Regions from separate parts of the Janthinobacterium sp. CG_23.3 genome, predicted to be linked through region 1. Evidence: predicted binding sites of a transcription regulator. Region 1 holds the regulator's gene; the other holds the start of a gene.
The links. Region 1 encodes HrcA, which represses chaperone genes, less so after heat shock. Its sites were predicted from a motif close to TTAGCACTCNNNNNNNNNGAGTGCTAA; they were not measured.
Positions count from the first base shown of each region.

Region 2: the regulator HrcA is predicted to act here: its motif matches at 1,511-1,537, upstream of groES (co-chaperone GroES).

Region 1 is NZ_JBJXIB010000008.1:50,529-61,952, reverse strand. Features, by position in the region: gene ACFDR9_RS04330 (aminoglycoside phosphotransferase family protein) at 1-747, opposite strand, end outside; gene ACFDR9_RS04325 (LPS-assembly protein LptD) at 846-3,101, shown strand; gene ACFDR9_RS04320 (peptidylprolyl isomerase) at 3,204-4,550, shown strand; gene pdxA (4-hydroxythreonine-4-phosphate dehydrogenase PdxA) at 4,558-5,637, shown strand; gene rsmA (16S rRNA (adenine(1518)-N(6)/adenine(1519)-N(6))-dimethyltransferase RsmA) at 5,674-6,453, shown strand; gene ACFDR9_RS04305 (hypothetical protein) at 6,685-7,272, opposite strand; gene ACFDR9_RS04300 (hypothetical protein) at 7,327-7,908, opposite strand; gene ACFDR9_RS04295 (HAD family hydrolase) at 8,124-8,840, shown strand; gene hrcA (heat-inducible transcriptional repressor HrcA) at 8,915-9,931, shown strand; gene fur (ferric iron uptake transcriptional regulator) at 9,973-10,401, opposite strand; gene ACFDR9_RS04280 (outer membrane protein assembly factor BamE) at 10,478-11,074, shown strand; gene dapB (4-hydroxy-tetrahydrodipicolinate reductase) at 11,091-11,424, shown strand, end outside.
Region 2 is NZ_JBJXIB010000025.1:886-12,309, forward strand. Features, by position in the region: gene ACFDR9_RS08670 (EVE domain-containing protein) at 1-256, opposite strand, end outside; RNA gene ssrS (6S RNA) at 387-566, opposite strand; gene ACFDR9_RS08680 (cell division protein ZapA) at 614-925, opposite strand; gene ACFDR9_RS08685 (hypothetical protein) at 925-1,161, opposite strand; gene groES (co-chaperone GroES) at 1,658-1,948, shown strand; gene groL (chaperonin GroEL) at 1,998-3,647, shown strand; gene ACFDR9_RS08700 (hypothetical protein) at 3,857-4,363, shown strand; gene ACFDR9_RS08705 (MFS transporter) at 4,376-5,614, opposite strand; gene ACFDR9_RS08710 (PadR family transcriptional regulator) at 5,650-6,138, opposite strand; gene ACFDR9_RS08715 (GNAT family N-acetyltransferase) at 6,274-6,771, shown strand; gene ACFDR9_RS08720 (oligopeptide:H+ symporter) at 7,015-8,562, shown strand; gene ACFDR9_RS08725 (hypothetical protein) at 8,769-9,965, shown strand; gene ACFDR9_RS08730 (hypothetical protein) at 9,977-10,390, shown strand; gene ACFDR9_RS08735 (alpha-D-glucose phosphate-specific phosphoglucomutase) at 10,494-11,424, opposite strand, start outside.

The sequences.
Region 1 (11,424 bases):
CCACTGGATATAGGCGTCGCGCAGCAGCGAGGCCAGGTCGTAGGTGACCGGGCCGTACACGGCGTCCTGGAAGTCGAGGATGCCGGGGTTGCCCTCGTCCATCCGCATCAGGTTGCGCGAGTGGAAGTCGCGGTGCATGAACACCTGCTGCTGCGCCATGACGTTGCCGACGATGGCGTCGAACACGCCGTCCAGCTGGGCTTGCTGCGCCGCGGTCAGCGTGGCGTTCAGGTGGCGGCCGATGTACCACTCTGGGAACAGGTTCATTTCGCGCAGCGCGAAGGCGCGGTCGAATTCGGGCAGCACGCCGGGCTGGCTGGCTTGCTGGATTTTTACCAGCGCCTCCAGCGCCTCGCTGTAGAGGACGGCGGCGTTGTCGTGGTCGAGCGCCTGCAGGTAGGTGGTGTCGCCCAGGTCCGACAGCAGCAGGAAGCCGCGTTCGAGGTCGTGCGCGACGATCTCCGGCGCCGACGCGCCGGCCGCCTTCAGCAGGCCGGCCACCTTGACGAAGGCGGCGACGTTCTCGCGCTCGGGCGGCGCGTCCATCGCCACCAGGGTGGCGCCGTGGGCGGCGCGGCTGCCCGCCAGCGTGTCGAGGCGGAAGTAGCGGCGGAAGCTGGCGTCGCACGAGGCCGGGCGCGCCGACTCCGGCGCGACCAGGTTCAAGCCGCCCAGCCATGCTTGCAGCAAGGCCAGGCGGGCGTCGTCGGCGGCGGCCGCGACGGGTAAAACGGGGGTGATTGACATAAAGCGACCTGTGGAATCCGGTTGATTGTGAAGATTCCCATATAATAAGGGATTGCAATCAAAAAATCGCCTGCCATGGTGTTTCACCTCTTCTTTTCATGAGCTGGTATACAGCCCCCCCATCGTCGCAGCGCTGGGCCTTCGCCCTGAGCGCCATCGCCGCCGCGTTCGCCGCGGTGCCGAGCCACGCCCAAACGCCCAAGCGCGCCGCGCACGTGGAAGACAAGAACGCGCCCACCCATTTGCGCGCCGAGCACATCAGCGGCCGCCCCGAGCGCGAGTTAAACCTCGAGCGCGACGCCGAGGTGGTGCGCGACCAGACCAGGATGACCGCCGACACGGCCTGCTACCAGATGGTCGAGGACCAGCTCGACGCCAGCGGCAATGTGCGCATGTGGCGCTTCGGCGACTACTACAGCGCCGAGCTGCTCAAGCTGAACCTGGAGACCGGGCGCGGCTTCGCCCTCAAGCCGACCTATAAAATCGCGGTCGGCAACGGCCAGGGCCACGCCGAGCGGATCGACTTCATCAACTCGGAAGAGGCCGACGTTGTCGACGGCACCTACAGCACCTGCGAAGGCACCAAGCCGGACTGGTATCTGAAGTCGAGCACCTTGAACCTCGACACCGGGCGCGACGTCGGCACCGGCGGCAAGACGGTGGTGTATTTCAAGGGCGTGCCCATCCTCGGCACGCCGGCGATTTCGTTCTCGCTGTCGGGTGCGCGCCGCTCCGGCTGGCTGGCGCCGACGCCGCGGCTGGACTCGAAGAACGGCCTGGAACTGCTGGTGCCCTACTATGTCAACATCGCGCCGAACCGCGACCTGACGCTGTACCCGAAATACATACAGCGGCGCGGCCTGCAGTTGGGCGCCAACGCGCGCTACCTCGGCGAAACGGCGGCCGGCGGCTACGCCGGCGAAACGTATATCGAGTACCTGCCCAACGACAAGGTGCGCGACAGCGACCGCTATATGCTGCACTCGGTCCACACCCAGGCGCTGGCGCCCGGGCTGTCGTACGGCTGGAACCTGCGCAGCGCCTCGGACAACGACTATCCGAGCGATTTCTCGAAAACCGTCGCCACCAGCGCCGAGCGGCAGTTGCTGCGCGAGCTGCGCACCGATTACCGCGGCGAATTCTGGAACGCCACGGCGCGCGTGCAAAACTACCAGGTGCTGCAAGACCCGGGGGCGGAGAAAAATCCGGACCTGTTCGTGCCGCGCCCGTACGACCGGCTGCCGTCGCTGAACCTGCACGCCGGCCGCTTCGACGTCGCCGGCGGCTTCGACTGGGCCGTCGACAGCGAGCTGACGCGTTTCTGGCACCCCGACCAGGTACGCGGCAACCGCCTGGTGGCGGTGCCGCAGGTCAGTTATCCGTTCATGCGCCCGGGCTACTTCGTCACGCCCAAGCTGGTGCTCAACGCCAGCGCCTACCAGCTCGACAACAACAACGCCGTCGGCAGCGTCCAATACCGGGACACCGCGTTGACGCGCGCCGTGCCCACCGTGTCGGTCGACAGCGGCCTGGTGTTCGAACGCGACGCCAAGCTGTTCGGCCGCGCCGTCACCCAAACGCTGGAGCCGCGCCTGTTCTACGTGTATACGCCATACCGCGACCAGCGCGCCTTCCCGCTGTTCGACACCTCCGACGCCGGCTTCAGCTTCGCCCAGCTGTTCAGCGAAAACCGCTACGTCGGCGCCGACCGCATCGGCGACGCCAACCAGGTCACGGCGGCGCTGACCTCGCGCTTCCTCGACCCGAACGGCGCCGAGCGGCTGCGCTTGGCCTTGGGTCAACGCTTCTATTTCAACGAGCAGCGGGTGCAACTGGGTAGCGCCGCGGCCAACGAGGCGAGCCGCTCCGACGTGCTGCTGGCCGGCGCCGGCCGCATTGCCGATTCCTGGGGCTTCGACAGCGCGGTGCAGTACAATCGCGACGAGGGCCATTCGATGAGCTGGAACTACGGCGCGCAGTGGCAGCCGGCGCCGAAAAAGGTGCTGAACCTGGAGCACCGCTACCTGCGCGGCGTCAACGGCATCAAGAACGTGCTGGTGTCCGGCCAGTGGCCGCTGTCGACGCGCTGGTACGGCGTCGGCCGGGTCAGCTACTCGATGCGCGACCGGCGCGTGCTCGAGAGCCTGGCCGGCCTCGAATACAAGCAGGACTGCTGGGTGTTGCGGATGGGCGCGCAGCGCTTCGTGACGACCACCAAGAGCGTCTCGAATTCGATCTTCTTCCAGCTTGAGCTGATCGGCCTGTCGAGCAACCTCGGCTTCGGCAGCAACGCGCTCGATACGTTGACGAAGAGCATCCCCGGCTATCAAAGGCTGACGCCGTCCAGCCGTTAGGGACGGCAGTAGCACCGGAACTTTCGGCCGGCGGCGCGCTCTTACCAGCGCCGTGGCCGGCGGTTTTTTTATCCACCCGAACTCATGAGCGCTCTACACATTATGCGGAATGCCAGTATGCACCAACTGAAAATTGCAGCGGTTTTGCTGTGCGCGCTGTCCGGCGCCAGCGCCCCCGGCGCCTGGGCGCAGAGCGCCGCGGCCGCCGCCACGGGCAAGCCGATCGACTCGATCGCCGTCGTCGTCAACGACGACGTTATCACGCGCAACGAGCTGGCGGCCCGCATCAAGACCGTCGAACGGCGCATGAAGGCGCAAAACGTCGCGCTGCCGGAGCAGGCCGACCTGCAGCGCCAGTTGCTCGAACGGATGATCGTCGAGCGCGCGCAGATGCAGCTGGCCAAGGAAATGGGTATCCGCGTCGACGACTTGACGCTCGACCGCGCCATCGGCCGCATCGCCGAACAGCAGAAAATGACGCTGCAGGAGCTGCGCAACCAGATGGAGAAGGAGGGCACCACCTTCGCCGCCTTCCGCGAGGAGATCCGCAGCGAGATCGTGCTGCAGCGCCTGCGCGAGCGCGAGGTCGACGCCAAGATCCAGATCTCGGACGCCGAGGTCGACAATTTCATGGCGGCCGAACAGGCCGCCGCGCGCGAGCAGGTCGAGCTGAACCTGGCGCAAATCATGGTGCGCATCCCCGACAACGCCTCGCCCGAGCAGATCGCCGCGCGCCGCGCCCGCGCCGAGGAAGTGATGCGCCAGTTGCGCACCGGCGCCGACTTCGCCAAGATGGCCGGCACCTATTCGGAGGCGGCCGACGCGCTGAAGGGCGGCGAGATCGGCTGGCGCAGCCCGGAGCGGTTGCCGCCGCTGTTCGCCGAGCAGCTGGCCAAGCTGAAGCCGGGCCAGGTCACGCCGATCATCAAGAGCACCGGCGCCTTCCACATCCTGAAGCTGGTCGACAAGCGCAGCGCCGCCGACGCCCAGGCCAGCGCGGCGGTGCAGCAAACGCACGCGCGGCACATCCTGATCAAGGTCACGCCGACGGTGTCGGCCTACGACGCCAAGCGCAAGCTGGCCGAACTCAAGGAGCGCCTCGACAACAAGGCCGCCAAGTTCGAAGAGCTGGCGCGGCTGTTTTCGACCGACGGCGCGGCCGCCAAGGGCGGCGACCTGGGCTGGCTGTATCCGGGCGACACGATGCCCGAATTCGAGGCCGCGATGGCCGCGCTGAAGCCGGGCGAAATCAGCGCGCCGGTGGAAACGAGCTTTGGCTTCCACCTGATCGAGGTGCGCGAGCGCAAGAGCGACGACGTCTCGAAGGAAAAGCAGCGCAACCTGGCGCGCAACGCGCTGCGCGAGCGCAAGCTGGAAGAGGCCACCGAGGATTGGCAGCGCGAAGTGCGCGATCGCGCCTACGTTGAATTCCGCGCCGACGACAAGTAAGAAGACGATGAACCCAGCCACCCCGGCGCGTCCCGGCGCCCGCCCGGCGCTCGCCGTCACCTGCGGCGAGCCGGCCGGCATCGGCCCGGAAATCTCGCTGCGCGCCGCCTGGGCGCTGCGCGACACGGTCAATTGCGTGCTGCTGGGCGACGCCGCCTTCCTGGCGCTGACGGCCAGCCTGATCGACCCCGGGATCAAGCTGGCGGCGCTGTCGCTGCAGGCGCTGCGCAACGGCGGCCTGCCGCAGTTCGGCCCGGGCCGCGTCGCCGTGGTCGACGTGCCGCTGGCCGCGCACGTCGTGCCCGGCGTGCTCGACAAGGAAAACGGCCGCGCCGTGCTGGCCACGCTGGACGCCGCCGTCGAGGGCGTGGCGGCCGGCTGGTTCGACGCCATCGTCACCGCGCCGCTGCAGAAAAGCACCATCAACGATGCCGGCGTGGCCTTTTCCGGGCATACCGAATACCTGGCCGAACGCACCGGCACCGCCCAGGTGGTGATGATGCTGGCCGGCGAGCCGGCCGGCGCCGGCGCCGCCGCGCCGCTGCGGGTGGCGCTGGCGACCACCCACCTGCCGCTGGCGGCGGTGCCGGCGGCCATCACGGCGGCCGGCCTGGCCACCACGCTGGACATCATCGCCCATGATTTGCAAGAGAAATTCGGCGTCGCCGCGCCGCGCATCCTGGTGGCCGGCCTGAACCCGCACGCCGGCGAGGGCGGTTACCTGGGGCGCGAGGAGATCGAGACGATCGCCCCGGCCATCGCGGCGGCGCGCTCGCGCGGCATCGACGCGCGCGGCCCGTATCCGGCCGACACGCTGTTCCAACCGAAATACCTGCAAGAGGCCGACTGCGTGCTGGCGATGTACCACGACCAGGGCTTGCCGGTGCTCAAATACGCCACCTTCGGCAACGGCGTCAACATCACCCTCGGCTTGCCGCTGATCCGCACCTCGGTCGACCACGGCACCGCGCTCGACCTGGCCGCGCGCGGCCTCGGCCTGGCCGACTGCGCCAGCATGGAAGCGGCCATCCACACCGCCGTGCGGATGGTGCAAGCGCGCCGCCGCCACGGCGCCGGCGCCGGCTGATTGCGCCGCGCGTCCCACCCCACTGAAAACAAGAATATGAAACACATTGCCCGCAAGCGCTTCGGCCAGAATTTCCTGCACGATAAATACGTCCTCGACGAGATCACCGCCGCCATCGCGCCGCAGTCCGACGACGCCCTGGTTGAAATCGGCCCCGGCCTGGGGGCGATGACCGAGCAGCTGCTGAAGCGGCTCGACAAGATGCACGTCGTCGAACTCGACCGCGACCTGGTCGCGCGCCTGGAAAAGACCTTCAACCCGGCCAAGCTGACGATCCACGCCGGCGACGCGCTGAAGTTCGACTTCGCGACGATCCCCGTGCCCGAGGGCAAAAAGCTGCGCGTCGTCGGCAACCTGCCATACAACATATCCAGTCCGCTGCTGTTCCGCCTGGCGGAAATCGCCCCGCTGGTGCAAGACCAGCACTTCATGCTGCAAAAGGAGGTCGTCGAACGGATGGTCGCCGCGCCCGGCAGCAAGACCTACGGCCGGCTGTCGGTGATGCTGCAATGGCGCTACGACATGCACCTGCTGTTCATCGTGCCGCCGACCGCGTTCGACCCGCCGCCGAAGGTGGAGTCGGCGATCGTGCGCATGATCCCGCTGGCCGAGCGCCTGCCGTGCGACCTGGAAACGCTGGAGGCGGTCGTCATGAAGGCGTTCTCGCAGCGCCGCAAGGTGATCCGCAACTGCCTGGCCGGCATGTTTACCGAGGCGCAGATCGTCGAAGCCGGCATCGATCCGAGCATGCGCCCGGAGACGGTGGGCCTGGCCCAGTACGTCGCGCTGGCCAACCTGCTGAAGGCGCCGGCGTAAAGGCCGCGGCGGACGTCAAAAAACCAGCGCCCCTCGCGCTGGTTTTTTTTACGTCCACCGCCGCGTCCGCCACGAAAAGCCGGGCAAAAAAAAGCCCGCTGGTAAAAGCGGGCTAAATCCAATTCTTGGAAGAGTTGGAGGAGACAGATGCATTATGCTGTGGCGCCGCATATAACGCCAATTTATATTTCACATATCGTTCATATGGAATTTGAATATCTGCCTTCCTATTTAGATGCAAGTGACCAGTACGTTGCCGACGGCGGCCGTGCCCATCACACCGGCGCCGTTGGCGACGCTGCATGTCTGGTTGGGGGCGTTGGGTTGCGGCGGCACCACCACCACGCTGTACGGCGTGCCGTCGGCAACCACGGCGAACTGGAAGGCGACGCTGGCGGCGGCGGTCCCGGTCACGGTGATGGTTTCGATCTTTCCGTTCGCCAATTTCACGGTGTTGCCCACTTTTAAGCCCGTCACGCTGCCGCCCAACAAGCGGGTCTGGCGCGTGCAGACGACGGTCGCGGTAATCGAGGTGAAGTGGCCGGCGCTGCCGCTGCCGCCGGCGACGCTGCAATTCATGTGCGCCGGCTGGTTCGCCGTGATGTTATACGCGGTGCCATAGTCGATTTGCTTGGGGAACGTGAAGCTGGTATCGCCCTTCTTTGGCGACACCGTGTCGCCGTTGTTCGTCAGCACCAGGTCGTTGTCGCTCACCCCGCTGAGCGTGCCGTTGACCTGGAACGATTCCTTGCCGCCGCAGGCGGACAGGCTCAGGACGATGGCCAGCGCGGCGAGGGTGCGCGGATAAGATAGTTTCATGTGTGTCTCCAGGGATAAATGGTGCCGGCGGCGCCCGGCCCGGCGTCGGTAGGGTTATTCGGGAACGCAGGTGACGGTCAAGCCGTTAAAGTCGGTTGTCGGCATGGTGCCGCCGCCGTTTGGCAGGCTGCACACCTTCCCGGGGGAGGACTTGAGCACGCTCACGCCGTAGTTATTGCCTTCGCCAACCGTGAAGGCGAAGGTGAAGGCGCCGCTGCCGGTCTGGACAAGCTGCTCCGGGGCGTTGATCAGGGTCACGCTTTCGCTAGCCTCGAGGCCGCTGACGGTGCCGCCCAGCTTGTGTTGCTTGGTCAGGCAGGAGATCACCACGCTGGTGATGTTGAAGTTGGACGCCTTGGCCTTGCCGTTGAGCACGGTGCAATCGGCGCCGGTCGGCTGTTTGTTGATCTGCACGTCGTAGTTCGACTCGGAGGCGATCCGCTCGGTAAACGCGAAGGTGCCGGCGTTGGCGTCCACGTCGAGGGTGGCGCTGCCGTTCTTCAGTTGCAGCCCGGTTTTCGAGAGGCCGACGACGCTGCCGCCCAGGCTCAGGTTGCCGTCGTCTTTGCCGCCGCAAGCGGCCAGGGTGGCGGCGCAGGCGAGCGCCAGCATCGAGCGCATATACAAGTTTTTCATACATTCTCCAAACGAATCAGGTAACGGGGCCGGCGCCGCGCGTGCGCGCTCGCGGCAGCTATTTTAGTCTATCCGGCAACATCCGGGCTCCCCCTGTTGTATCTCCCTGTAACAATTTTCCCCTTGCGCGGCGGCGCGCCCGGCGCCGCGCACGCAGGCCGGCGGCGCCGATAAGTGCGACAATACGGCCATCCACAGCGAAGCCCCCCATATCCATGAAGCAGTTACGCCCGCCCCGCCCGAAAGCCATGCTGTTCGACCTCGACGACACGCTGTGGCCGATCGGCCCCGTCATCGCCCGCGCCGAGCTCGCGCTGCACGACTGGCTGGCGCGGCATGCGCCGCCGGTGGCGCGGCGGTTTTCAATCGCGCAGTTGCGCGCGCGCCGCCTGGCCCTGCTGGCCGAGCGGCCCGAGTTGCACATCGACCTGGGCGAGCTGCGCCGCATCGGCCTGCACGCCGCCTTCGAGGAGGTCGGCGCCGACGCCGCCAAGGTGGCGCCGGCGATGGCGCTGTTCCACGCCGCGCGCAACGCCGTCACGCCCTACGCCGACGTGTTGCCGGGGCTGGAGAGGCTCAAGGGCACGATCTTGCTGGGATCGATCTCGAACGGCGTGGCCGACCTCGACAGCATCGGCATGGCCCACCATTTCACGGTGTCGCTGGCGGCCAACCGCTTCGGCCGCGCCAAGCCGGACCCGGCCATTTTCCACGCCGCCTGCGCGGCGCTGGGCGTGGCGCCGGCCGAGGCGGTCTACGTCGGCGACGATTTGCAGCTGGACGTGGTCGGGGCGCAAAACGCCGGCATGCGCGCGCTGTGGCTGAACCGCCTCGGCGGCGAGGCCCACCTTGAAGCGGGCGTGCGTCCGGACGCTATTTGCGCGACGTTTGACGAACTGCTGCTCTGGCTCGACGGCCATGCGGAAGAATGATGCACGGCGCGCCTGCCAGCGTGCATAATGGAGCCAAGTAACTAGCGCACCCCGCGTCTGCCGAGAATAGACTTATGCAACTCGATATCCGTGCCCAAACACTGCTCAAAGCCCTGGTCGAGCGCTACATCGCCGACGGCCAGCCGGTCGGTTCGCGCGCGCTGTCGAAGATCTCCGGGCTGGAGCTGTCGCCGGCGACCATCCGCAACATCATGGCCGACCTGGAGGAAATGGGTTACGTGTCGAGTCCGCACACCTCGGCCGGGCGCATCCCGACCCCGCGCGGCTACCGCATCTTCGTCGACACGCTGCTGACGGTGCAGCACATCGACGAGCACGCGGTCGAGTCGCGCATGCGCCTGCAAATCCAGCAGCCGCAGAAAATGATCGCCAACGCTGCTCAAATGCTGTCGTCGCTGTCGCAGTTCGCCGGCGTGGTGCTGAGCCCGCGGCGCGAATCGGTGTTCCAGCAAATCGAATTCCTGCGCCTGTCGGAAAAGCGCATCCTGCTGGTTATCGTCGGCCCCACCGGCGACGTGCAAAACCGCCTGCTGCTGACCGCGTCCGACTACACGCCGGCGCAACTGGTGCAGTCGGCCAACTACATCAACCAAAACTACGGCGGCCTGTCGTTCGACGACGTGCGCATCCGCCTGCAGGGCGAGCTGCGCCAGTTGCGCGACGATATGGGGCGGCTGATGCAGGCGGCCGTCGAGGCCGGCAGCGAGGCGATGGCCGACAACTCGGACGACATGGTCATCTCCGGCGAGCGCAACCTGCTCAGCGTCAGCGACCTGTCCTCGAACATGAGTTCGCTGCGGCAAATGTTCGACATGTTCGAGCAAAAGACCGGGCTGATGCAACTGCTGGACGTGTCGAGCAAGGCCACCGGCGTGCAGATCTTCATCGGCGGCGAGTCGAACCTGGTGCCGATGGACGAGATGAGCGTGGTCACCGCGCCTTACGAGGTGAACGGCAAAATCGTCGGCACCCTCGGCGTGATCGGGCCGACGCGCATGGCCTACGAGCGCGTGATCCCGATCGTCGACATCACGGCGAAGCTGTTATCGAGCGCGCTCAGCCAGCATTGACGCGGCGCGCCACATAGGAAAGACCCGCGGCGCGTAGCGTATTATGCCCGGTGCGGGCAAGCAACCTTGATGCAGTTGCCGTAGATCGCCAGCGCGTGCTCGGCAATCTTGAAGCCGCGTTCCTCGGCCACGCGTTGCTGGCGCAGCTCGATTTCCTCGTCGAAAAACTCTTCGACGCGGCCACAGTCGAGGCACACCAGGTGGTCGTGGTGCGAGCCTTCGTTCAATTCGAAGATCGCCTTGCCGGTTTCGAAATGATTCCGGTTTAGCAAGCCGGCTTGCTCGAACTGGGTCAGCACGCGGTAGACGGTGGCCAGGCCAACGTCCATATTGTCGGCCAACAGGACCTTATACACGTCTTCGGCCGTCAAATGGCGTACGGGGCTGCTCTGGAAAATGTCCAGAATCTTTAGGCGGGGCAGCGTGGCTTTCAGGCCGCTGGCCTTCAGATCGCTAGGATTGTTACTCATGTTTTGCTCGCATATGGTTCATGTGCTTTATCATATAGCGTTTTAGCACTTCTGCTCAATCGAATTGAGGACACTTATGCGCGTAACCACGGCTTTATCGCCATCTTTGCTGCACCGTATTGCGTCAAGGACGCCACTGCTCGCCGGCCTGGTGTGCGCCGCGCTGGCGCTGTCCGGCTGCGCGGGCCGCAGCGTGCTCGGCGAGAAGCCAGCCGCGACCAAGGAAGGCGGCGCCGCCGTCGAACCGGCCAGCGGCGCGCAGACCAGCACCGTGACGCCGCTGCAAAAATTCCTGTGGGTGTTTTCGCCCTACCGTCCGGTGATTCAGCAAGGTAACTTTATTTCCGAGGAAATGCTGGCGCAGTTGAAAGTCGGCATGAGCCGCGAGCAAGTCCGCTTCATCCTCGGCACGCCCCTGCTGACCGACGTGTTCCACGGCGAGCGCTGGGACTATCCGTTCCGCCTGGCCAAGGGCAATGGCGAACTGACCACCAGCCGCGTGGTCGTCTTCTTCAAGGACGGCAAGGTCGAGCGCTTCGAGGGCGGCAACCTGCCGACCGAAAAGGAATACATCGCCCGCATCGCCGGACCGGCCCCGGCCTTGACGAGCGCGGCGCCGGCCCCGGCGGCGAAGCCGCCGACGCCCGCGCCGACGCCCGAAGTGACTAAATAATTCCTTGAGAATAGCGATGACCGAACTGAAAATTGCAATTGCCGGCGCCAGCGGACGCATGGGCCGTATCTTGATCGAAGCGATCGACCAGGCGCCCGACGCCGTGCTGGCCGGCGCTCTGGACGTGGCCGGCGCGCCCGGCATCGGCCAGGACGCCGCCGCCTTCCTCGGCAAGCCGGCCGGCGTGGCCATCGCCTCCGAGCTGGCCGAGGGCCTGGCCGGCGCCGCCTACCTGATCGACTTCACGCGCCCCGAGGGCACGCTGAAGCATGTGGCCTACTGCGCCGAGCACGGCATCAAAATGATCATCGGCACCACCGGTTTCGACGCCGCCGGCAAGGCGGCCATCG
Region 2 (11,424 bases), on a different contig from region 1:
AATATTTGCCGCCGGCCTCGAACTGGCTGGCGTCGGGGTAGGCCACGCTGGCCACCTCGGCCAGACCGGCGATGCCTGGCTGCGGGCAGCTGGAGTGGTAGAACAGCACGCCGTCGCCGAGCTGCATGCCGTCGCGCATGAAGTTGCGGGCCTGGTAGTTGCGCACGCCAAACCATGGCACGGTGTGCGCCGGCGCCGCCATCACGTCGTCGATGCTGACTTCGTCGGGCTCGGATTTCATCAACCAATATTGCATGCGGGTGGACTCCTGGGTGGAAGATTGTGCGCGGTCGGCTTGGTTTGACTGTAAGCCGGCGGCGAGCACCAACATACGCGGACGTAAAAAAGCGGCTGCGCATCGGGTGATGAAGCAACCGCTCTGAATGAGGAACCCCGCATGTGCCGTTATGCCGGCATCCCGAACCAAACGGTTCAAGGTGGTCACAGTTAGTTCAATTTCGGGTTCGTCGGACTAGCGACGCTCACTCCCATCAAACAAAATTCCGCAACCGGTGCACATAAATGGTTCAAGGAATATATGGCAATCGCGAACACTGCAGGGTAGTGCCGAAGTTTACTCTTATGCCCACGCATGTCAAACGTATTTCGTTGATTAAAACAGATTTTCCTGCGGCGTCAGGGCGTCGTCGAGCACCGCGTGCATGGCACCCAGTTTTTCCTTGACTTCCAAAATGCTGAACTCGGACAGTGGCCCCTGCGGCGATTTGGAGGACAGGAACTCCGCCGCCACGCCCAAGGCGGCCAGCACCGCGATGCGGTCGTTGCCCTTGATTTTACCGGCGTCGCGGATCGCCGTCATTTTGCCGTCGAGGAATTTGGCCGCTTCGCGCAATGCCCTTTCCTCGCCTTCCTTGCACACCATGCGGTAGGGCTGTCCCATGATCGTGACGTCCAAATGGGTCATCAAGCGTCCTTCTCTTCAGCGGCTTCGGCCAGTCCGGCCTGGACCAGTTCGGGAATTTTTTCAAGCAGGGACTCGACCCGCAGATGCGCCTCGCTGATGCGCTGCAGATACACCGCGTTTTCGGCGCCCAGCGCCGCGTTAGCCAGGCGCAACTCGGCGTTCTCGCGGCGCAGCGCGTGCGTCAGCTCGGCCAGCAAGTCGATTTTTACGGATAGGTCTTGGAATTCGGAAATCATCCCGTCACTATAGGGAACAGCTCTAAAGGCGTCAATCGAATCGCACCACTGTTACCGATATTTACAATAATACATTAAAAATTTCTTTCGTGGCAACTTTTTAGCCGCTGGCGCCCCGCCCCGCCGCGTTTTCATTGTCCTTTGCCGCCCGCCCGCCCGCCGACGACGCGGCGCGGCGCCTGCCGGCGGGCATCCCTGTCGCGCCGGTCTATACCGCCTTCCCGGCACGCTACGCCCGGGCGGCGCGTTTGCGTTGGCGCAACGGCTGTGCATTTGCGGCCCGAAAAACCGTCTATCGATATGAAATAAATGTGTGCACCCTTGAAATACCCCCATACCGTCCCTATAATTGGCACTCGTTAGTAGAGAGTGCTAACAACTCTTTCTCGCCGCGGCAAGCTTGCTTGTTACGGTAATCGACTGAAGACGGGCATGGCCACAGGCCGGTCTCGTAATCATTTAGCAACATCTATCCATTGAACTTAAGGAGTTTTGTATGAATCTTCGCCCTTTGAACGATCGTGTCATCGTCAAACGCCTCGACCAAGAGACCAAAACTGCGTCCGGCCTCATCATTCCCGATGCAGCTGCTGAAAAACCGGATCAAGGCGAAGTACTCGCCGTAGGCAATGGCAAGATTTTGGACGACGGCAAAGTGCGTCCTTTGGATGTCAAAGTCGGCGACCGCGTCCTGTTCGGCAAATACGCCGGCCAGACCGTCAAGGTCGACGGCGACGAACTGCTGGTGATGCGCGAAGAAGACATCATGGCGATCGTCGTCCGCTAAGCGGCTCGCATCGCTTCCGATACATTCACGAAATTCAGGAGAAACAAACATGGCAGCTAAAGAAGTAGTATTCGGCGACGCAGCGCGCGCCAAAATGGTTGAAGGCGTCAACATCCTCGCCAACGCAGTCAAAGTCACCCTGGGCCCGAAAGGCCGCAACGTCGTGCTGGAGCGCTCGTTCGGCGCCCCTACCGTCACCAAGGACGGCGTCTCGGTTGCCAAAGAGATCGAACTGAAAGACAAGCTCATGAACATGGGCGCGCAAATGGTCAAGGAAGTTGCTTCCCGCACCAGCGACAACGCCGGCGACGGCACCACCACCGCCACCGTTCTGGCCCAGGCAATCGTGCGCGAAGGCATGAAATTCGTCGCCGCCGGCATGAACCCGATGGACCTGAAGCGCGGTATCGACAAAGCTGTTGCGGCGACCGTCGAAGAGCTGGCCAAGATCTCCCGTCCTTGCACCACCACCAAAGAAATCGCCCAAGTCGGCGCGATCTCGGCGAACTCGGACTACTCGATCGGCGAGCGTATCGCTGAAGCGATGGAAAAAGTCGGCAAGGAAGGCGTTATCACCGTTGAAGACGGCAAATCCCTGAACGACGAGCTGGATATCGTTGAAGGTATGCAATTCGACCGCGGCTACCTGTCGCCTTACTTCATCAACAACCAAGAGAAGCAAGTTGCCATCCTGGACAATCCATTCGTCCTGCTGTGCGACAAGAAAATCTCGAACATCCGCGATCTGCTGCCGGTACTGGAACAAGTCGCTAAAGCCGGCCGTCCACTGCTGATCATCGCCGAAGACATCGAAGGCGAAGCGCTGGCCACCCTGGTTGTGAACAACATCCGCGGCATCCTGAAAACCTGCGCAGTAAAAGCACCAGGCTTCGGCGACCGCCGCAAAGCCATGCTGGAAGACATCGCTGTCCTGACCGGCGGCCAAGTCATCGCTGAAGAAGTCGGCCTGACGCTGGAAAAAATCACCCTGGCCGAACTGGGCCAAGCCAAGCGTATCGAAGTCGGCAAGGAAAACACCATCGTCATCGACGGCGCCGGCGAAGCTGGTTCGATCGAAGCGCGCGTCAAGCAAGTGCGCGTGCAGATCGAAGAAGCGACCTCGGACTACGACCGTGAAAAACTGCAAGAACGCGTGGCCAAACTGGCCGGCGGCGTTGCCGTGATCAAGGTTGGCGCAGCCACCGAAGTCGAAATGAAAGAAAAGAAAGCCCGCGTTGAAGATGCACTGCACGCCACCCGCGCCGCCGTGGAAGAAGGTATCGTTCCTGGCGGCGGCGTTGCCCTGCTGCGCGCGCGTGCCAACATCACCGTCAAAGGCGACAACCCGGATCAAGAAGCGGGTATCAAGATCGTTCTGCGCGCAATGGAAGAGCCACTGCGCATGATCGTTCAAAACGCCGGCGAAGAAGCTTCGGTTGTGGTTGCCGCCGTGTTGGCTGGTTCGGGTAACTACGGTTACAACGCGGCCAACGGCACCTACGGCGACATGGTTGAAATGGGCGTTCTGGACCCAGCCAAAGTGACCCGTTCGGCGCTGCAAAACGCCGCTTCGATCGCTTCGCTGATGCTGACGACCGACTGCATGGTCTGCGAAATCTCGGACGACAAAGCAGGCGGCGGCATGGGCGGCGGCATGGGCGGTATGGGCGGCATGGGCGGTATGGACGGCATGATGTAATGCCAGCCCGATGAGCGCGCCGGCGACGGCGCCTCGTCAACGCTAAAAAAGCCCGCAAGGTTCGCGCCTTGCGGGCTTTTTCTTCGTCTCGACGGTGGCGAATATGTGCTGCCTGCCGCAAAAGCAGAGGGCGCGCCGGGGCCGCTTGTTGCCGGTCGCCGGCCTTTGCTTTAGTATGGCCGCCACATCATCCAACAAGGCTAACGAGCATGCCGCAACGCCCATCTTCATCGTCGAAAACCACCGTGATTGTCGGCGTACTGGCCGGTCTGCTGGGAGCGGGTATCGGCGCCTATTATCCGCGGCGCCCGGCGCCGGCGGACGCGCCGACGCAAGCTCAGCGAGCGGCGTCCGCCCCCAAGGCAGGCGCCGTGGCCGGCCGCAGCAAGGAGCAGGCGTCGAAGGCCTTGATGGCGCTGCCGGAACTGCAAGCGTGGTCGGCCTTCATCGAGAAGAACTCGGGCGGCGCCGCCCATGGCGCGCTGATCGAGTACGACCTGACGCCGCGCCTCATCAACGGCAAGCGCTACTGGCAACTCAGCTTCGTCGAAAACAGCGCGGAAGCGGCGCACCGCTGGGAAAGCTTCCTGGTCGCCAGCGGCAGCGACGAGATCCTGGTCGAGGACCCGGCGTCCGACGAGCCGCTGAGCCTGGAACGCTGGCGCCGCGAAAAACAGCCGATGCGCCGCCGCGGCGGCGTCGCCGCGCCGCTCTAGTGTGCTAGCGTTCTAGGCCGGCTTCACCGCCCGCGGCGCCTGCGCCACGCCCTGCACCCGTCCCACCCACCACACCGTCAACAGCGTCAGCGCCGCGGCGACCCAGCCGTTGACGCCGTAGCCGCCGATGTGGCCGGCGCTGTCGGTGTGCAACGTCAAGCCGCCGACCCATGCGCCCAGGCCGCTGCCCAGTTGCTGGACCGCTGAGCCGGCGCTGAGAAAGGCGCCGCGCCGCGCCGGCTCCGGTATCGTCGTCATCAAGGCCTGCAACGGAATGTTGCGCCCCGAAATAGATACCATGAAGAAGGGGAAGAAGGCGATCAGCGCCAGCAGCGGCAGCTGCGGCAAATGGGTCATGCACAGGATAGGCAGTATCGAGAACAGCGCGACCCAGCGGTAAACCCGCGCTTTGCCGTAGCGGTCCGACCAGACGCCGATGCGGCGCGCGGTAAACAGCGTGGCGGCGCCGCCGGCGAGGTAGATCCAGGTGATGTCGGCCGGCGCGACGCCCAGGTTGCTGACGATCACCGGCGAGATGAAGGGAATGATCAGCATCGCGCCGGCCATCGACAGGCCCGACAGCAGGAAGGCGCTGAGATGGCGTGGCACTGTGAACAGCGCCAGCAGATTCGGCAGGGCCTGGGCCAGCGTCGCCGGCTTGGCGCCGCGGTGCGCGGTCAGCGCCGGCAAGACCCGCGCCGCGCCGATCCAGATCAGCACCGACAACAACACCAGCAGGTAGAACGGCGAGGCCCAGCCGAAGTGCGCCGCCAGCACCACGCCGATCGGCACGCCGGCCACCGCGGCCAGGCTGAACGAGGTCATGACGACGCCGGTCGCGGCGCCGCGCCGCTCGGCCGGAATGATGTCGCCGATGATGGCCATGATGATCGAACCGAGCACGCCGCCGGTCAGGCCGGCGAAGGCGCGCGAGAGCACCAGCACGTGGAAATTGGGTGCCATCGCGCAGGCCAGGTTCGACAGCGTGAACAGGCAGAACATCGACAACAACAATTTCTTACGGTCGAAGCGGTCGATGTAGGTTGCCGCGAACAGGCCGGACAGGCCGGCGCACCAGGCGTAGGCCGACACCGCGCCGGCGACGGCGGCCGGCGAGATCGCGAACGCCCGCATCAATTGCGGCGCCAGCGGCATCATCACCATGAAATCCATGATGACGGTAAATTGCGTCAAGGCCAGCAGCCACAACAGGGCGCGCTCGCGCCCGGGGGAAAGGGGAAGGGTCGTCATATTTTTTTGTTTGGTTGGAATTGGTTTGTTTGACATTAATCGAGTTGTTCGATGTCGGCGGCGGCGCGGCGCAAAATCGCCCGCACGCCGGCCAGCCGCGCCTCGCTCGCATGCTCCGTGCGCACCCGCGCAATCACCACCGCCTTCAATTCGTGCATCAGTTGGCGCAAGTCGTCGCCGCCCTCCGGTGGCGCCGCCATGCGCGCCAAAATGGCGTCGACGAACTGGCGGTTGTCGTCGAGGAAGGTTTGCCCTTCCGGGGTGATGCTGTGCAGCTTCTTATTACCGTCCAGCTCGGCCGAGACGTGGCCAAGGTCGAGCAACATCGACAGCAGCGGGTAGATCGCACCGGGACTGGGCGCGTAGCTGCCGCCGGCGCGTTGTTCGATTTCCTTGATGATTTCGTAGCCGTGGCGCGGTTTCTCGGCAATCAGTTGCAGCACCACGTAGCGCATCGCGCCGGCGTCGAAGCGTTTCGGGCCGCGTCCGCCGCCGTGCGGCTGGGAGTGTAGGTGCGCCTGCATGCGGTGTTGTCCGCGAAAAAAATGAAACATGTAAACCTCCATAAGATATATCGCAATAAGATATATCTTAACTGATAATTTTCATTTTTCAAGCTTTTTTGCAAGCCGTCTTGCAACGCTTCTATAATTGCCGACATGACCTCATTGACCCTCCGCCAACTCGGCCCCGACGATCTGGACGCCTACCGCGCGCTGCGGCTGGCCGGCATTCTGGAGGCGCCGGCCGCGTTTTGCACCACCCACGCGGCGGAAAGCGCGGTGCCGTTGGAGCGCATGCGCCAGCGTCTGGTGCACACGGCGTACCAGCGCATGTTCGGCGCCTTCCACGACGGACGCCTGGTCGGCTGCGCCGCGCTGTCGCGCGAGCCGATCGCGCTCATCCACGACCGCGCCAATATCTGGGGCGTGTACGTGGCGCCCGGCGCCCGCGGCGGCGGGCTGGCGCGGCAATTGATGCACGCCTGTATGGCGCACGCGGCGGCGATCGGCGAGCTGCGCACGCTGACGCTGTCTGTGCGCCGCGGCAACGACGTCGCCGAGGCGCTGTATGCCAGGCTGGGCTTCGCCGTCGTCGGCGCGTCGGACGATGGCGAGCAGCTGCGGATGGCGATGGGGCTGTCCCCCCGCGCGTGAATCCGCCCTTTCCCTGAAGAAGCGCGAAGCCCGTCCCTCGCGAACCGGCGAAAATACCGCGAATTCGCAAAAATACTGTCATTCCGGAATCGTTTTGCGGTATATATGCAGGCGATGGTACGCAAACGACGTCGACAGACGAATTTCCGTTGCCAGCAAACGCACTTCCGCTTCGTATCGCGGATAAATAAAAAACCTGGAGAACCAATGTCACAGTTGGAAACAAAAGATGGAATGGGGCCGATGCCCCGCCAAATTCCCTACATCATCGTCAACGAAATCTGCGAGCGCTTCAGCTTTTACGGCATGCGCAACGTCCTCACGCCATTCCTGATCAGCACGCTACTCATGTTCATGCCGCTGGCCGACCGCGCCGGCGAAGCCAAGCACGTGTTCCACACCTTCGTCATCGGCGTGTATTTCTTCCCGCTGCTGGGCGGCTGGCTGGCCGACCGTTATTTCGGCAAGTACAACACGGTTTTCTGGCTCAGCCTGGTCTACTGCGCCGGCCACGCCTGCCTGGCCTACTTCGAGGCCAACATCAACGGTTTCTATTTCGGCTTGTTCCTGGTGGCGCTGGGTTCGGGCGGCATCAAGCCGCTGGTGTCGTCCTTCGTCGGCGACCAGTTCGACCGCAGCAACAAGGGCAAGGCCAAGCTGGTCTACGACATGTTCTACTGGAGCATCAACTTCGGCTCCTTCGGCGCCTCGCTGCTGATCCCCATCCTGCTGCGCGACTACGGCCCGGCGCTGGCCTTCGGCGTGCCCGGCGTGCTGATGTTCATCGCCACCATGGTGTTCTGGCTCGGCAAGAAGAAATACGTCCACGTGGCGCCGGCCCAGGCCGACCCCGACTCGTTCACCAAGGTCGCCCGCACCGCCCTGTTGGCCGCCAAACCGGGCCAGGCCCGGCCCGGGCTGAGTGTGGCCCGCCTGGGCATGGCCGGCGCCATCGTCTGCCTGTGCATGACGCCGAAATGGGGCTTCGTCATCGCCGCCTGCAGCGCGCTGGTGCTGCTGCTGGCCTGCGGCGGCGTCGGCACGGCGATGCAGATCGAGCGCGCCCGCGGCGCCCACCCCGACCACGCGGTCGAGGGCGTGCGCGCGGTGCTGCGCATCCTGATCGTCTTCGCGCTGGTCACGCCATTCTTCTCGCTGTTCGACCAGAAGGCCTCGACCTGGGTGGTGCAGGCGACCGCGATGGACAAGCCGAGCTGGTTCCTGCCGGCGCAAATGCAGGCGCTCAATCCCTTGCTGGTGATGTTGCTGATTCCCTTCAACAACCTGTTGCTGTACCCGCTGGTGGCGCGCATGGGATTCAACGTCACGCCGCTGCGGCGCATGACGGCCGGCATCGGCTTTTCGGCACTGTCCTGGGTCGTCATCGGCGCGATCCAGATGAAGATGGACGGCGGCGAGCACATGTCGATCGTCTGGCAGATCCTGCCTTATATGCTGCTGACGATGGGCGAGGTATTGGTGTCGGCCACCGGCCTGGAGTTCGCCTACAGCCAGGCGCCGGCGTCGATGAAGGGCACCATCATGAGTCTGTGGTTCCTGTCGACCACGGTGGGCAACCTGTGGGTGCTGATCGTCAACGCCGGCGTCAAAAACGACGCCGTCAACGCGTATATCCAGACCACCGGCTTTAGCGTGACCGCCTTCCAGATGTTCTTCTTCGCCGCCTTCGCGGCGCTCGCCATGCTGGCGTTCGGCTGGTACGCCAAACGCTACCGCATGGTCGACAACTACCGCGGCGTCCCGGCCGCCGCCGCCCTCGCCACGGCGTAACACGCCGGCCGCGCCGCGCTAAACTTTGTTCCCCATTTACAACGTTTAGCGCGGAATTAGACTATTTTGTCTACCCAAACCCCTCCGTACTGGTCCACACTGTTCCACAGCGCAACATAACTGGTGCAACCAGATGCGCCGTTCCGACGCCGCCGCGAGGCGGCCGGGGCAACATGTATCCATTTGTACATTCCTGGAGGGAATCAATGAACACACTTGCACGCTCAACCGTATCGCTGGCGGTCCTGGCCGCCTGCGCGCTGCCGGCCCAGGCAGCCGACGGCCCCGTGGTCACCGTCAGCGGCTTCGGCACGGCGGCCCTGACCATGACCGACAACGAGCGGGCCGAATACGCCCGGCCGAACCAGGTCGCCGGCGCCAAAAAGGACCCGCGCACCGGCGTCGATTCGAATCTCGGCATCCAGGCCACGGCCAAATTCAACGACCGCCTGTCGCTGACCGGCCAGGGCCTGGTGCGCAAATACGCCACCGACCATTTCGGCGCGGAACTGGCCTGGGCCTTCGCCAAGTACAAGCTGTCGGACGACTTCAACGTGCGCGTCGGGCGCATCGGCCTGCCGGTCTATATGATCTCGGACTTCCGCAACGTCGGCTACGCCAACACGATGATACGGCCGCCGGCCGAGGTCTACCGCCAGGTCACGGCCGACTATTTCGACGGCGTCGACCTGATCTACCAGCACTCGTTCGACGACACCACCGTCACCGCGCAGTTCGGCCTGGGCCAGTCCAAGGCGCGCCAGCCGAACAACGCCCGCATCGAATACAAGCCGGTGACGGCCTTGCACGTGCTGCTGGAAAACGGCCCGTTCACCTTGCGCTTCGGCCGCGCCGACGCCACGTTCTCGGTGCGCGACAACGCCAGGCTGAACGGCCTGCTGGCCTCGCTGCGCAAATTCGGTCAGGGCGCGGTGGCCGACCAGCTCGACGTCAACGACGTGAAAGGCTCGTTCACCTCGCTCGGTTTCGGCCTCGACTACAAGAACTTCCTGGTGCAATCCGAGTACGCCGTGCGCAAGACCGAGTCGCGCGCGGTGATGGACACCAGCTCGTGGTACGCGATGTTCGGCTACCGCTACGGCACCGTCACGCCGTACTACTATTACGGCGACATCAAGCAGGACAGCGCGCGCGGCTTCCCCGGCATGCCCGCCGCCGGCCCGCTGGCGGCGCTGACCGCCGGCGCCAACTCGGTCGCCAAGGCCGCGCTGCAGTCGACCCACGCGGTTGGCCTGCGCTGGGACTTCCACAAATCGGCCGCGCTGAAGGTGCAGATCGACCGCGTCAAACCGCGCGACGGCGCCGGCGCCTTCGTCAACGCCGCGCCGGGCTTCACCGGCCCGGTCAATGTGTATGCCGCCGGCATCGACTTCGTCTTCTGAGGAAAACAGACATGAGAATCAAAATCGACACGCTGCTGGTGTTGACCGGCCTATGCCTGGGCAGCCTGCCCGTTTTCGCGACCGAAATCGCGGTGATCGTCAACCCGAAAAACCCGGCCACGCGCATGTTCAGCGAACAGGCCGGGCAGTTCTTCATCGGCAAGTCAAACCAGTTCACGCCGGTCGAGCACAACGAGGGCGCCGCGCTGCGCGCCGAGTTCCATCAAAAGGTGTTGGGCAAGGAGCCGGCGCAAGTGAAGGCGATCTGGTCCAAGCTGGTGTTTACCGGCAAGGGCCAGGCGCCCAGGGAGTACGCCTCCAGCGCCGAGGTGAGGAAGGCGGTCGCGGCCGATCCGAGCGCGATTGGCTACATTGAAAAATCGGCCGTCGACGATAGCGTGAAAGTGATTTTGTCGGTGCCGTAAGGGCGCCGGCAAGCCAACAAGGGCGTCCCGCGGGGCGCCTTTTTCATTTCTTTGCCTGTGCTTTGGCCTGACGTTCGCGGCGCGCCGACGCCGCGCGCCGGCCTCAGGTGGTCACGCTGGGACTGCTGCGGCCGGTGCTGGCGGCGATGCCGGCGACGCTGTCGGCCAGCGCGATCAAGCCCGCCAGCGCCAGCTGCGTCGGCATGTGGTGCGCCGCCGGGTCGGCTTCGTAGCGCTCCAGATACAGCCGTAGCGTGGCGCCCTCGGTGCCGGTGCCCGACAGGCGCAGCACCACGCGCGAGCCGTCCGTCATGACCAGGCGCACGCCCTGCCGGCTCGACACCGACCGGTCGACCGGGTCGGTGTAGGCGAAGTCGTCGGCCAGTGCGATCGTGTAGCCGCCCAGCGTTTGCCCGGCCAGTTGGTCCAGCTTGCCGCGCAAGCCCAGCATCAGCGCGTCGGCGGCGGCGCTGTCGACGCCCTCGTAGTCGTGGCGCGAATAGTAATGGCGCCCGAAGCGCTGCCAGTGCCGCTGCGCCAGTTGCGTCACGCTGGCGCCGCTGGCCGCCAGCAAGTTGAGCCAGAACAGCACCGCCCACAGGCCGTCCTTTTCGCGCAAATGGTCGGAACCGGTGCCGTAGCTCTCCTCGCCGCACAACGTGACCATGCCGGCGTCGAGCAGGTTGCCGAAAAATTTCCACCCGGTCGGTGTTTCGTAGCAGGGTATGCCGAGCGCGGCGGCCACCGCGTCGGCCGCGCGCGAGGTCGGCATCGAGCGGGCGATGCCCTTCAGCCCGGCGCGGTAGCCCGGCGCGACGGCGGCGTTGGCGGCCAGGATCGCCAGGCTGTCCGACGGCGTCACTTCGATGCCGCGCCCGACCACCATGTTGCGGTCGCCGTCGCCGTCGGAGGCGGCGCCGAAGTCGGGCGCGTCGGGCGCCGCCATCAGCGCGACCAGCTCGGCGGCGTTGACCGGGTTCGGGTCCGGGTGGCCGCCGCCGAAGTCTTCCAGCGGCACCGCGTTGATGACGCTG